4 regions of the Kitasatospora sp. NPDC051705 genome follow, and region 3 is predicted to be linked to each of the others. Evidence: riboswitches for the same ligand, from Rfam matches in the RefSeq annotation. Region 3 holds a riboswitch; each other region holds the start of a gene.

Region 1 (3,477 bases), on a different contig from region 3:
CCGTCCCGAGCGCCCCGAGATTCCGACCGGCGCCCCGGCCCTGGTGCTGGCCGTGCCCGCGACCGCAGGGCCCGAGTCCCGCTCGGTCGTCGAGGAACTGCTGTCGATCGTCCGCAGCGAGCAGGCCGGCGTCCGCACCGCGGTCGGCTACCTCCCCGGTGGGAACACCGAGGCCGACGACAGCGAGGACCGCACCGTCGCCGAGCTCCTGGCCATGGCCGCCGAGGCCGGCCTGCCGGTGCCCGTCGTGGTCCCGCTGGTCCCCGGCCCGCACGGCTTCCTGACCGAACTCCACGCCCTCGCAGCGGAGTACGGCGCGTCCGTCACCGACGTGCTCGGCCCGCACCCGCTGCTCGCCGAGGCCGTCCACGTGCGCCTGTCCGAGGCCGGGCTGGCCCGCGCCGACCGGGCCAGGCTGTTCGCCATCGCGACCGCCGCGGACGGCGTGGTCCTGACCACCGTCGGCGGCGAGGAGGCCGCCGCGGCGGCCGGCATCACCGGCGTACTGCTGGCGGCCCGGCTGGCCGTCCCGGTCATCCCCGCCGCGCTCGACGTGCCCGGCTCGGTGGCCGCGGCCGTCAACCACCTCAAGGAGACCGGCTCCCTGCGCCCCGCGCTGGCCCCGCTGGTGATCGGCCCGGAGGCCGACTCCGAGCTGCTCGCGACGGCCGCCGAGGAGACGGGCTGCCCGTCCGCCGCTCCGCTGGGCGCCTACCCGACGGTCGGCCAGCTGATCGCCTCGACCTACCTGGCCGCGCTGCCGGCGCCCTCCCCGGAGGAGCTGGCCCAGGCCGAGGCGGAGGCCGCCGCGGAGGCCGCTGAGGGCACCCACGGCGCCCACGCCGCCGCCGGGGGGCCCGAGGAGTAGTAGCGGGACACCACGCGCACCGAAGGGCCCGGAACGGCTTCGTTCCGGGCCCTTCCGGCTTGCCCCGTACGGGAGTTAAGGCGTGAATAGGCGTGATGTCCGTTCTGTTGATGTTTGATCGGTTCTGCCCGGGGCGCGGGCCGGCGGCCGGGAATCGGCCGCGCCTCCCGCATCGCGGACGCGCCCGATCGCACCCCGACGCGTCGTCAGCCGTTTCCTGAGGAACGGCCAGTTGTGCGCACCCGTGGCGCCGTTGCGGGAAAACGATCATTTCGGATCATGACGGACAGCGGAAACGATCATTCTCGCCAAACCGTGATGCGCATCACAGTGTTTGCGGTTTGAACTTAAGTCTGCTTAACGTGCTCCCCGTTCGTGACCACACGGACCCAGTTCATCCGCAACGCCGAGTCCTGCCGTCGGATGCCCTGGCAGCGCGAAAACGCACCACGGCAGGAGCGGGGGACCCACAGGTAAGTCGCCCCGGACTGTTCCCAGGAACGGTTCAGGGCTAGGGGTGAAGCCGCGTCCACAGCGCGGCCGGGCAACTCCAGCCCGAATCCGACAGCTCACCTCGCAGGCGTGGGAGAGGACCACGTCTTCATGCTGCCCACCAACGGCACCCGTCTGTCCAGCCGCACCCGCCGCGTCATCGCCGCCATCGGCGTCGCGGGCGTCGGCCTCACGATCCCCTGCCTCACCACCGGCACCGCCTCCGCCGCCTCCGTCGCGACCTGGGACAAGGTCGCCCAGTGCGAGAGCAGCGGCAACTGGAGCATCAACACCGGCAACGGCTTCTACGGCGGCCTGCAGTTCACCTCCAGCACCTGGGCCGCCTTCGGCGGCACCGCGTACGCCCCGCAGGCCAACCTGGCCACCAAGGACCAGCAGATCGCCGTCGCCGAGAAGGTCCTCGCCTCGCAGGGCCCCGGCGCCTGGCCGGTCTGCTCGGTCCAGGCCGGCCTGACCAAGGGCGGCGCCCCGGCCGCCGTCGACACCTCCGCGGGCTCCACCGCCGGTGCTACGGCCGCCAAGCCCGCCCCGGCCGCCAAGCCCGCGCAGACCCCCGCCCCGGCCACCAAGCCGGCCGCGCCGGCCCAGGAGCAGACCTCCGGCGACTCCGCCAAGAGCACCTGGACCCAGAAGCACCAGGAGCAGACCCAGGGCGGCGCCCAGGCCGAGAGCGACGACTACACCGTCGTGGCCGGCGACTGGCTGTCCTCCATCGCCGACAAGCACAACATCGACGGCGGCTGGCAGCGGCTCTACGAGCTCAACCGCGGCACCCTGACCGACGGCCCGAACACCATCTACCCGGGCCAGCACCTGTCCTTCAAGGACGCCGGCCACGGCCGGCAGGCGGCCACCGCGACCAAGTCCGGCTCCGACTTCAGCTGGTTCGACCGTTCGAAGAAGTCCGGCCAGACCACCGACGGCGGTGCCGTGAACGCCAAGCCGGCCGCGCAGACCCAGGCCCCGGCCGCCCAGGCCCCGGCCCAGGCCGCCACCGGCAGCATGGCCGCCGCGGTCTCCTTCGCCGAGTCGAAGGTCGGCCAGGCCTACGTCTACGGCGGCACCGGCAACGGCGGCTGGGACTGCTCCGGCCTGACCCAGGCCGCGCTGCGCGCCGCGGGCGTCTCCATCCCGCGCGTGGCCGCGGACCAGGCCGCCGCCAGCACCCACGTCTCGCTGGACAACCTGCAGCCGGGCGACCTGCTGTTCTGGTCCAACAACGGCCAGGACTCCGGCGTCTACCACGTCGCGATCTACGTCGGCGGCGGCAAGTACGTCGAGGCCGCCAACCCGAGCTCGGGCGTGCGCGAGCAGACCGTCGCCAACTGGGCCCCGGACTTCGCCGGCCGGGTCTGAGGCACACCGGCGGGCCACGGGCGGCACGGCACAGCCGACGGCTGACGGCGAACAGCTGACGGCGAACAGCTGACGGCGAACAGCTGACAGATTTCAGATTTCAGATTTCAGCCGACAGATTTCATCATCTGAAACCCGTCATCTGTCACCCGCCCCCGTCGCCCGCCACACGGAACCCCCGGGGGAGAGCCCGATCGCTCTCCCCCGGGGGTTCCGGCGTACCCGCCCTCCGCCGGCCGAAGGTCATGGTCAAAGCCGGCCACACCGGGCATGCTGCTGCTCTGCACCCGAGGAGGAGCCACCATGGCCCAGGTCACCGTCACACTCGACGCCAACCTCGCGATCGACGCGATGCTGCTCTCCGGCACCAAGAACCCGCAGGACGCCGTCGAACTGGTCCTGCGGGACTACCTGGCCCGCGGCCGCCGCACCGGGACCCGGACCGGCGACCCCGCCGGCGACCGGCGGCTCACCCGCAGCCGCCCCACCGACCAGCAGGGCTGACCCGCCCCACCCGCCGCCGTCCGCGCCACCCCCGCACACGGCACACGGCACACGGCACCCATGCGAAACGGGCCCCGGGGAGCGGTCGCTCCCCGGGGCCCGTCGGCCGTCCACGGCCCGTCGCTCAGCGCGCGCAGGCCCCCGTCGAGCCCCGCATGACCAGCTCCGGCTGGAACATGAACTCCCCCCGCTGGGCCGCGTTGCCGCCGACCTCCTCCAGCAGCGCGTCCACCGCC
Region 2 (3,477 bases), on a different contig from region 3:
CTCCGTGGACGGGCGGACGGGCGGGCGGGCGGTGCGGACGACCGGGGCGGGCCCGGGCGCGGCGGGGCGGACCGGGCTCGGGCGAGCGGGCCCGCGGCCGGGGCCGGGCGTCAGGCGTCAGGCGAGCTCGGCGAGGAAGGGCAGCAGGGCGCCGGCGGTGGCCTCCGGGGCGTCGGCCATCGGGTAGTGGCCGGATCCCTCGATCATGACCTTCCGGGCGCCGAGCGCCGCGGTCTGCCGGTCGGCGACGGCCTCCGGGTCGGGGAAGTCGGGGTCCTTGCCGCCCATGACGACGAGCGCGGGGCAGCGGACGGCGGCGGTCCAGCCGATCGGCGCGGAGTCGCCGGAGACGTGTCCGCGGGTGGCCGTCCGGCGGCCCGGGGTGCGCATGGCGGCGACGAGTCCGTCGACGTAGGCGTCGAAGTCGGCGGGCCTGGCACCGGGGAAGGCGAGCTTGCGGTGGTAGAAGCCCCAGAAGGCCGGCCAGTGGACGATCAGGGCGCCCATCGCGCGGACGACGCCGCGCATGAGGGCGTTGGCCGGGGGGTTCTCGACGAAGGCGTCGATAAGGGCGATCCCGGCGACCCGCTGCGGGGCGTCACCGGCGACCTTGACGACGGTCGCGCCGGTGTAGGAGTTGCCGACGAGCACGGCGCGTTCGATGCCGAGGTGGTTCAGCAGGGCCAGGACGTCGGTGGCGATGGCGGCGGGTGAGTAGTCGTCCCAGACGATCGACGACTCGCCGAAGCCGCGCAGGTCCATGGTGATGACGCGGTGGCCGGCGGCGGTCAGCAGCGGGTGCAGGTGCCGGTAGGCGGCGCGGGTGTCGAGCATCCCGGGGAGCAGGACGACGGGGGCGCCGTCGCCCTGCCGGGTGTCGTCGTAGGCGATGCGCCCGCCGGGGACGTCGAGGTACTGGGTGCTGGTGGCGCTGGTGGCGTTCATGGTGGGCCTCCTGGGACCGCCGCTGCGGGTCGTCGGCGTCTGCCGATAGCCATAAAGCTAAGGCTAATAGCCTTAGCCGTCAAGCCCTCGGTGCCGTCCGCCCCCGGGGTCCCGCGGTGCCCGCTCAGACCCCGTCGACCTTGAACGGGTCGTGCTCGCTGAGCAGCTTCTCCAGCCGGGCCTGGTCCACCCGGGTGACGATCTCGTTGGTCTCCTGCCGGTCCCGGACCACCTTGGCGAGCGTGAAGGACGAGGTGACGGTGTAGAGGAGCCCGATCGCCAGGAAGGCGCGGGTCCAGCCGCCGACCGGCAGGTAGGCGATCCCGACGGCGAGGGCTCCGCCGGACAGCGCGAAGGAGAGCACGGCCTGGATGTAGTACGCGGCCGTGGTGCGGGACTGCATCGGTGCGTTCATGGCGTCAGGATGCGGCGGGGTGATCGGTCCGCACATGAGTAGGCGTACTCAGATGGGGGGTCGTTCGCTGACGTTCGATCACGTCGAGCGGCTCAATGCCGGTCAATGGGGACAAAACCCGCCATCACCTACCAGGGCGCCCTGGTCATCTGCGGTCGTCCCGGGCGGACGGCTTGGAATCGGGGCGCCCTAGGATTAACGTTTGATAACGCAGCGCGGTCGTCAACGCCGTACCCAGACGGCACCGTGCGCCGTCGCCTAATCCCGCCGGCCGGCCTCCGGGCAGGCCAGGGAGCCGGGGAACCACGTTCCTTGGGGTGAATCGGCGGGGCCCAGGCCCGGCCGTAGGAGACCTTCCTGCTCCGAACCCGTCAGCTAACCCGGTAGGCGCGAAGGAAGGAAAGGAGCGCGCCTCCGTGGCGTCGACGCACACCCCGGCACACCCGGCCGGCCCCGCAGCCGGTACCCGGCTCCTCGACCACCCCGGCATGGCCGACCTGGAGCACCCCGCCCCGGAAGCCGACGCCAACCGGCACCGGATGCCGCGTCAGACCCGCGGAGCCTCCCCGCTGCTCGGCGTCACCGCCGTCGCGGCCACCCTGGGCGCCACCGGCTTCGCCTCCGCCACCCCGGCTGCCGCGCCCGCCGTCGAGGCCCCCGACGAGACCCCGGTCGCCCTCTCCGCCGACCCCGGGCTCGCGCTCGCCGCCCGGATCCAGCAGCAGGCCGACAGCCAGCGCACCGCCGCCGAGGAGGGCGCCCGCGTCCAGGCCGCCAAGGAGGCCGAGGCCAAGGCCGCCGCCAAGGAGGCCGAGGCCAAGCGGGCCGCCGAGGAGGCCGAGCGGGCCAAGGCCGCCGCCCTCACCCTGCCGGTGAAGGACTACAACCTCTCCGCCCACTACGGCCAGAGCGCCCGCTACTGGGCCCACCTGCACACCGGTCTGGACTTCGCCGCCGACACCGGGACCCCGGTCTTCGCGGTCGGCCAGGGCACCATCACCTCGGCCGGCTGGTCCGGTTCGTACGGCTACCGGATCGTCGAGACCCTGCCCGACGGCACCGAGATCTGGTACTGCCACCTCTCCTCGATCATCAAGGGCTCCGGCAAGGTCACCTCCGGCCAGCAGATCGGCAAGGTCGGCGCCACCGGCAACGTCACCGGCCCCCACCTGCACCTGGAGGTCCGCCCCGGCGGCGGCGCCCCGGTCGACCCGGAGACCTGGCTGGAGCAGCGCGGCCTCACCCCCTGAGCCGGCGCCCCCACCGGCCCCCGCCGACCGCGGCGGACCCGAACGGACCGGAGCCCCGGCCGCACGCGTGCGGCCGGGGCTCCGGCACGTCGCCCCGCGGGCGGCTACTCCTGCGGCAGCCCCGCCAGGTAGGCGTCGATCTCCTCCTGCCCCGGCTCCGGTGCGAGGTCCGGGAACTCCTCCAGAAGCAGCCGCGCCAGCCCCGGGACGGTCCACTCGCCGCACAGGTCGAGCGCGGCCTGCGCCGCAGCCTCCTCGAACTCCCCGAAGCCCCCGGACAGTTCGTCCGGCATCGGCCGGCCCGCGGCGGTCAGCTCCGCCAGGTTGCGGTAGCTGCGCCGCATCAGACCCTGCTCCAGCAGCCGGCGCGCGCCGTCCGTCGCCATGCCGACCGACAGCACCCGGGCCGGCCCCCAGCCCTGCTCGTCCAGCTCGTCCAGCCAGCCGGTCGGGACCAGCGCGGCGATCGCCGCCAGCCGCTCCTCCTCCGCCAGCTCCCGGAAGCCGTCCAGCCAGGCCCGCACCGCCGCCGGGTCCGCGACGTCCACCTCGTACGCGTGCAGCAGCAGCGCGTACAGCCGGGGCCAGGTCACCAGGTCGGCCCGGCGCAGCAGCCCGGCCGCGACCTCGCCCTGCCACTCGGCCTCGGCGTGCAGCCGCTCCTGCCGCTTGGCGTTCAGCCGCCGGGCCGCCCGCTGGTGGTCCACCAGCAGCTCGACCGCGGCGCCGTACGCCAGCGGGTCCGTCTCCGGCCCGGGCTGGACGTAGAGGTGGAGACGCTCGTAGAGCAGGTGCTCCACCGCGTTCGAGGTCAGCTCGGGCCAGCCGTCGTGCATCCTGCCCCCGCCCAGCTCCAGCAGGGCCAGG
Region 3 (3,477 bases):
ACCCTCCCACGGTGATTAGGTTAGGCTCACCTAACCAACTGGAGGTCCGTCATGAGTCTGCCCACCGACGACGCCCCGGTGCCCGAGCCCACCACCGCCGAACGGGTCCACAGCCTCCTCGCCGCGACCTCCTCGCTCACCGTCCGCGCCCTCGGCGAGCACCACGACCTGGACACCCCGGTCTCCGTCCACGGCTCCCGGCTGCGCCTGCGCGCCCCGCTCGGCTCCCCGCTCTCCACCGCCGCCGCGCGCGAGACCGACGGCCTCGCGGTCGTGCTCGACGTCACCGACGTCTCCCCCGTCGCCGTCCGCGACCGGATCCGCGCCCGCCTCACCCTGGCCGGCCGGCTGCACCTGGCCCACCTCGCCGACGACGGCATCAGCGTCCACCTGCGCGTGGACGTCGCCCACGCCGTCCTGTCCACCCCGTACGGCACCGGCGCCCTCACCGCCGCCGACCTCGCCCACGCCGCGCCCGACCCGCTGGCCCGGTACGAGGCCGCACTGCTCACCCACCTCGCCGACGACCACGCGGACGCCGTCGCCGTCCTCACCCGGCTGCTCGACCCGGCGCTGCTCGCCGGGCGGCCGGACGTCCGGCCGCTCGCCCTGGACCGGCACGGCCTGGTGCTGCGCCTGGACCACCCGCACGGCCACCGCGACGTCCGCCTGGTCTTCCCCGAACCCGTCGCCGACACCGAGGAGTTCGGCCAGCGGGTGCACGAGCTGCTGAACGCCGCGGAGCAGGGCCTGCCCGTCCACCGGCTCTGAACCCGCAGCCCGGCGAACGGCACCCGGCGAACGGCAGCCGACAGGCGGCAGGCGGCGGACGCCCCCGGGGCCGACGTCACACCCCCGGCGCCGTCCGCCCGTTGCGCGCGCCGGCGCCGGAAGCGGAGACGCACCGGGAACGCCCCCGGGAACGGCGGCGGAAACGGCAGCGGCCGGCCCGGCTCGCGAGGGAGGTCTCGCGAGCCGGGCCGGCCTGGGCGTGTCCCGCGCCCATGTCCGCCGTTGCGGCGATCACCCGGTCGAGCGGTCACCCGACATGACCATCCCGGAGGATCGTTTCGCCCCGCATCAGCGGTAGTCCCGAAGGGCCCGTCCGGCGGGACCGGGCCCTCGACCCGTCAGGGTCAGAGAGCGACGCCGTGCGCCCGCAGGTAGGCGACCGGGTCGATGTCCGAGCCGTACTCGGAGCCGGTGCGGATCTCGAAGTGCAGGTGCGGGCCGGTCACGTTGCCGGTCGCACCGGAGAGGCCGATCTGCTGGCCGACGGTGACGGTCTGACCGATCGACACGCCGATCGAGGAGAGGTGCGCGTACTCGGCGTAGTGGCCGTCGGCGAGCTTGATCTCGACCTCGTTGCCGTAGGCGCCACCGTTGCCGGCCTTCACCACGACGCCGTTGGCGACGGCGCGCAGCGGGGTGCCGGTGGAGGCGACGAAGTCCTGGCCGGTGTGGTGGCCGGAGGCCCACATCGAACCGGCCACGCCGTAGGCGGTGCCCAGCTTCGGGTTGGCCAGCGGGGCGACGAAGCCCGAGGTGCTGGCGGCGGCCGGGGCGGCGGTGACGGCGGCGGCCGGCTTCGGGGCGGCGGTCTGCACCTGGGTCTGGACCGGGGCGGACGGCTTGGCGGCCTCGGTCTTGGCCTGCACCTGGGCCTTCGGCTTGGCCGGGGCGGCGGGCTTGGCCGGGGCGGCCGGGGCGGCGGGCTTCGCCGGGGCGGCGTCCGCGGACGGCGCGGCGTGGCCGGCGATCGAGAGGTGCTGACCCGGGAAGATCAGGTTCGGGTTGCCGCCGACGACCGAGCGGTTGTGCTCGTACAGCGCCTGCCAGCCACCGTCGACGTGCTTGGCGTCGGCGATCTTCGACAGGGTGTCACCGCTGACGACGCGGTAGCTCTCGGCCTGGGCCGGGGCGGTGACGGGAGCGGCGGCCGGGGCGGCCGGCTTGGCGTCGACGCTGGTGGCGTCGGTCCAGGTGGAGCTCTGCGCGGCCGGGGCGGCCGGGGCGGTGTGCGCCTGGGCGCTCACGGCGGCCACGAGCGGAAGGGCGAAGGAGACCCCGGTGACCGCGGTGGCGATGCCGATGCGGGCGGCGCGGGGCAGGGCGATACGACGAGCCTGAGCAGGCATGGAAGTTTCCTCTCCGACGCCTGCGAGGTGAGCTGTCGGGTTCGGGCTGGAGTTGCCCGGCCGCATGCGCGGCTTCACCCCAAGCCGGCCCTGGGATCCGGTACGCGAAGCGCGTGCCGATCCCGGTCCGGCGACTTACCTGTGGGTCCCCCGCTCCTGCCGTACAGAGTTCAGTTCGAACCACCGGGCAGCGGCAGGATTCGGCGTTCCACCCGGCGGATCCGTCCGGACTGGCCGGGCGGTCGCTGAACTAAAACCCATCCGTCCGGGTGAAGCAATGTCGATCTCTTGAACGGACAACCATCCCCGCCGAGGCCGTGACACTCCGAATGATCGGCTGCACCGTGCGTGCACAATCCATTCACCCGGCGCCACTGATCCACGACGCTGCGCCGATCCCGCCACCGCTGCGCGACCGTTCGCTCACGCACCGCACACCGTCGACACACCCCCCGGTGACCCTTGTCACGCGGGCCCCGCGGGGCGCAGGATCGGGCCGTGGCCACCTCCGCGGCCGGCACCCTGCGCCTGGGCACCGCGCAGGGACGCTGGGTACTCCTGGCAACCGTGCTCGGCTCCAGCATGGCGATGCTCGACGGCACCGTGGTGAACGTCGCGCTGCCCCGGATCGGCACCGACCTCGGTGCCTCCCTCGCCTCCCTGCAATGGACCCTGAACGCCTATCTGCTGACGCTCGCCGGGCTGATCCTGCTCGGCGGCGCGCTCGGCGACCGGTACGGCCGGCGCCGGGTGTTCCTGATCGGGGTGGTCTGGTTCGCCGCCGCCTCGGCGGCCTGCGCCGCCGCCCCCACCATCCAGGTGCTGGTCGCGGCCCGCGCCGTGCAGGGCATCGGCGGCGCGCTGCTCACCCCCGGTTCGCTCGCCATGCTGCAGGCCGTCTTCCACCCGGAGGACCGCTCGGCGGCGGTCGGCCTGTGGTCGGGGCTCGGCGGCGTGTCGGCGGCGGTCGGCCCGTTCCTCGGCGGCTGGCTGGTGGACGGCCCCGGCTGGCGGTGGATCTTCCTGCTCAACCTGCCGCTGGCGGCCGCCGTCGTCGCGGTCGGCGCCCGGCACGTCCCGGAGAGCCGGGACGAGAGCGCCACCGGTCGCTTCGACGTCCTCGGTGCGCTGCTCGCCGCGCTCGCCCTCGGTGCGCTCACCTACGCGTTGACCGCCGCCGGGGAGGGCCTCTCCCCCGCGGTCTGGTTCGCCGGAGCGGTCGGGCTGGTGCTCGGCGCGGCCTTCCTCACGGTCGAACGCCGCGCCGCCGAGCCGATGCTGCCGCTCGGCCTCTTCTCCTCCCGGCTGTTCACCGCCGTGAACCTGGTCACCCTGTGCG
Region 4 (3,477 bases), on a different contig from region 3:
CGACCACGGGGGACCTGTTCGGCGGCAGCAGCCAGCGCCGAAACGAGGCGAACCTGTTGTGGCGGCTGAAGAACCTGCCGCAGCCGAAGGTGTCCGTGCTCCTCGCCGGCACCAAGAAGGGCGACGGCGACTACCGGCGCGAGACCGAGGCCTTCGTCGACGCGGTGAAGGACCCGATGAAGGTGTCCTACAGCATGCTGGAGAACGGCGGCCACAACTTCGAGACGTGGAGCGCGCTGCTGCCCTCCTCGCTCGAGTGGCTGTCCCAGCACCTCAAGGTGCCCAACCAGACCGTCTGAGCCCCGGTCCGACCGGCCCAGGCCCGAGCCCGGCCCAGGCCCGAGCCCGGCCCAGGCCCGACCGACCCCTGACCGTAACGGCTCCGGACCGCAGCGGCCCCCGGCCGGACCGCCCGGACCGATCGGTCAGGCCACCCGCTCCAGGGTCCCGGTGTGCAGCTCGCCCACCCGGCCGCCCTCGCCCTCGAATGTCCAGAAGGCGCGGACCGTCAGCCTGCCGAGGTCCATCACGTGGCTGACGGTGATCCCGCTCTGCTCCGTCCAGCTGACGAAGTAGATCTCCGGCGCCACCTCGGCGACGTGCAGCCGCACGTCCTCCCACTGGCCCGCGGACTCGCCGAGGCCCTCCCAGCGCAGCCGCGTGCCGTCGGCCGAGTAGGCGTTGCGGAAGGCCGCGCCGTTGTCGGCCCGGAAGAGGTAGGTGCGGCCGGCGAAGGCGGGCAAGGGCGCGGTCATGGTGGGGCGGTACCTCGTTCCCGGTGGGGTGCGCACGGGTGGTCCGTGGGGTCTTGTGCACTGCGGAAGATGTCGGACCTCCAATTTATCCGACCGGGCGAGCCCGGCGGGTGCAGTTGTGCCGGGCGCGGCCGGGGGAGTCGGCCGCGCCGGAGGGCGCACCGGGCGGGCGCCCGCCGGACGTCCCTCGGCGGCACCGGCGAGCCGTCCTCCGGTCGCCGGGCGCCGGCGGCGCAGGCCGGGAGCCGGGTGGACGCCCGGCTCGGCCGAGGGGATGATCAACTCGACCGCCACGCAGCGTCGTTGATCGACACCACTGTGAGCTGCGCGACAACCCGCCCGGCAGAGTTGTCCGTTCACGGACGGTCTGCCTAGCCTGCAACGGCCGTCCGCCACGCGGACCCCGCCGCCGGGACGCCGAGTCCCGTCCACCCGCCGGCGGGCAACCGAGGACCACAGTGGACGGGAGCGGGGGAACCAAGGTCAGCGCCCGGCCCGCACGCTCTCCCGCGTGCGGGTCGCGGCTAGGGGTGAAGCCGCTCCCACCGGCGGCCGGGCAACTGCAGCCCGAACCCGACAGCTCACCTCGCAGGCGTCGCAGAGGACACCCCATGCACCAGCCTGCCCTCCGGCGCCGCACGCCGCGCCACGCCCGCCCGGCCCACCGGGGCCGCTTCGCCGCCCTCGCCGCCACCGGGGCGGTCGCCGTCAGCGGTGCCGGTCTGCTGGGCCTCCCGGCGACCGTCGCCGCCCACGCCGCCACCACCCCGACCGTCACCCAGGACCGGCTGGCCCCCGCGACGATGGTCGCCAACAAGGCCGCCACCGCCTCGCTGACCGTCCACTCCTCGGCCTGCGTCACCGCGAAGACGGTGGGTGTGGGCGTGCGCGACGCGCGCGGCACCAACCTGGACTTCCCCGGCAACCTCTCCAACGTGCAGATCTGCCCGAGCGGGCTGTCCTTCACCAGCGGTGCCCGCGCGCTGCCGGCCGGGACGTACAGCCAGTTCGGCTTCTGGCAGGACCTCGGCGGCGCCTGGCACAACCTGCCCTCGCAGCAGCTGGTGGTCTCCGGCACGGCGACCCCGACCCCGGCTCCCACCGCCACCCCGACGCCGTCCCCCACCAGCGCCCCCGGTGCCACGGCGAGCCCCTCGGCGGGCACCCCGGCCTCCCCGGTCGCGGGCAAGGCGCTGACCTGGTCCGACGAGTTCAACAGCTCGATCACCTGGGGCTCGCGCTGGGTCGGTGACAAGAGCACCGCCTACAGGTACGGGAACCACAACCCGGACGACAACAAGCTCGACCTGCTGAACAAGAACAACGTCAGCGTCGCCAACGGGGTCGCCACCTTCACGGCCGCGCCGAGCGGCACCACCCTGGAGAACGGCAAGCAGGCCTGGAACGCGGGCTTCCTGACCACCGAGGGCTCCAGCGAGGGCTTCCAGGTCAAGACCGGCGACTACGCCGAGACCCGGGTCAAGCTGCCGTCCGGTTCCGGTGCCTGGCCGGCCCTGTGGACCTGGAAGAACGGCAACGGGGAGATCGACTCCTTCGAGTACCACCCCGACAACCCGAACCTGCTGGAGCTGACCAACCACGTCAACCCCGGCAACGCCAAGTACTACACCGACGCCGGTGCCGTCGCGAAGGACCAGTGGGTGACGATCGGCACCTACTACGGCGCCAACTCGGTCGACTGGTACGTCAACGGCGTCAAGGTCTTCTCGGACGGCAAGGGCGTCGGCGCCAACTGGTCGGCGTACCTGATCCTCAACCTCTCGGTGTGCGCGGGGCAGTACCACCCGGCGCCGCAGGGGACCACGCCGCTCAGCATGGCCGCGGACTACGTCCGGGTCTACCGCTGACGCGTGAGCCGTCGGGTCCAGCCGCTCGGGCCCGACGGCTCACGTGATCACCGCCGGCAGCCCGTTCCCGGCTGCTGACGCCCGAGCGCCCGGGGCCGACCACTCGGCCCCGGGCGCTCGGGCGTACCGGCTCAGTCGTTGGTCGTCTCGACCACCCTGATCTCGAACGGCTTCCGGTTGTTGGTCTCGTCCTTGTCGTCCGCGCCGCGCACCGCGACCCAGCCGCCCTGGAGGGTGCCGAGCGGGAGGTCGGGGGAGAGGCGGACCGGGACGAGCGCGGTCGCGCTGCGCCCCGACTTCAGCCCCGCGGGGAAGACGCAGCGCACCCGGTGGCCGTTCTGGAACACCTCGCAGTCCTCGGGGAAGAACGGCTCCTCGGGGGTGACCCCCTCCGGCAGGGTGACCACGACGGTGAACGGCGAGGCGGTGGTGTCGGGGCCGCCGTTCCCGACGAATGCGTGGATCGTCGTGCTGCCACCGGGCGGAGCGGGGTCCGGGTCGATCCGGACCACCTCCAGGTCGGAGTTCGAGGGCTTGACCAGGGCCGCGCCGACGTCCACCACCGGCCGCGGCTCGGGGCGGCGCAGCGCCCAGGACGGCCCGGCGGCCAGCACCGCCACCGCGCAACCCGCCGCCACCACGGCGACCAGCCCGGCCCCACCGACCCCGCCGGATCCCCGACGCCCCGTGCTCCTGCGTTCCATCGCGACTCACCCGTGCCCTTGCGCTCCGGCGGCCCGCGCCGTCGCGCGCCGCGCCCGCACCCAGGGTGGCGGGGCGGCCGCCGGGGGCCCGGACAACCCGCCAGCCGTTCGCCTGGACGGGCGCACCGGTGCACCGGAAGTCGGCTCGTC

What was found. A riboswitch is a leader RNA that binds a small molecule or an ion and turns the genes downstream of it on or off. The one in region 3 is predicted to bind cyclic di-AMP.
Region 1: another riboswitch for cyclic di-AMP. It lies ahead of ACIA8Q_RS04800 (transglycosylase family protein); the one in region 3 lies ahead of ACIA8Q_RS22335 (peptidoglycan DD-metalloendopeptidase family protein).
Region 2: another riboswitch for cyclic di-AMP. It lies ahead of ACIA8Q_RS32795 (M23 family metallopeptidase); the one in region 3 lies ahead of ACIA8Q_RS22335 (peptidoglycan DD-metalloendopeptidase family protein).
Region 4: another riboswitch for cyclic di-AMP. It lies ahead of ACIA8Q_RS03880 (hypothetical protein); the one in region 3 lies ahead of ACIA8Q_RS22335 (peptidoglycan DD-metalloendopeptidase family protein).

The regions. Positions count from the first base shown of each region.
Region 1 covers NZ_JBITCO010000002.1:512,402-515,878, reverse strand. Annotated here, with positions in the region: gene ACIA8Q_RS04805 (hypothetical protein) at 1-868, shown strand, start outside; cyclic di-AMP (ydaO/yuaA leader) riboswitch at 1,263-1,464, shown strand; gene ACIA8Q_RS04800 (transglycosylase family protein) at 1,451-2,737, shown strand; gene ACIA8Q_RS04795 (hypothetical protein) at 3,041-3,241, shown strand; gene ACIA8Q_RS04790 (LacI family DNA-binding transcriptional regulator) at 3,366-3,477, opposite strand, start outside.
Region 2 covers NZ_JBITCO010000046.1:9,106-12,582, forward strand. Annotated here, with positions in the region: gene ACIA8Q_RS32785 (alpha/beta hydrolase) at 118-945, opposite strand; gene ACIA8Q_RS32790 (YiaA/YiaB family inner membrane protein) at 1,070-1,360, opposite strand; cyclic di-AMP (ydaO/yuaA leader) riboswitch at 1,606-1,764, shown strand; gene ACIA8Q_RS32795 (M23 family metallopeptidase) at 1,777-2,610, shown strand; gene ACIA8Q_RS32800 (hypothetical protein) at 2,715-3,477, opposite strand, start outside.
Region 3 covers NZ_JBITCO010000018.1:35,594-39,070, reverse strand. Annotated here, with positions in the region: gene ACIA8Q_RS22340 (DUF2470 domain-containing protein) at 52-771, shown strand; gene ACIA8Q_RS22335 (peptidoglycan DD-metalloendopeptidase family protein) at 1,137-2,138, opposite strand; cyclic di-AMP (ydaO/yuaA leader) riboswitch at 2,141-2,324, opposite strand; gene ACIA8Q_RS22330 (MFS transporter) at 2,637-3,477, shown strand, end outside.
Region 4 covers NZ_JBITCO010000002.1:282,395-285,871, forward strand. Annotated here, with positions in the region: gene ACIA8Q_RS03870 (alpha/beta hydrolase-fold protein) at 1-299, shown strand, start outside; gene ACIA8Q_RS03875 (MoaF-related domain-containing protein) at 426-755, opposite strand; cyclic di-AMP (ydaO/yuaA leader) riboswitch at 1,200-1,358, shown strand; gene ACIA8Q_RS03880 (hypothetical protein) at 1,367-2,623, shown strand; gene ACIA8Q_RS03885 (hypothetical protein) at 2,755-3,327, opposite strand.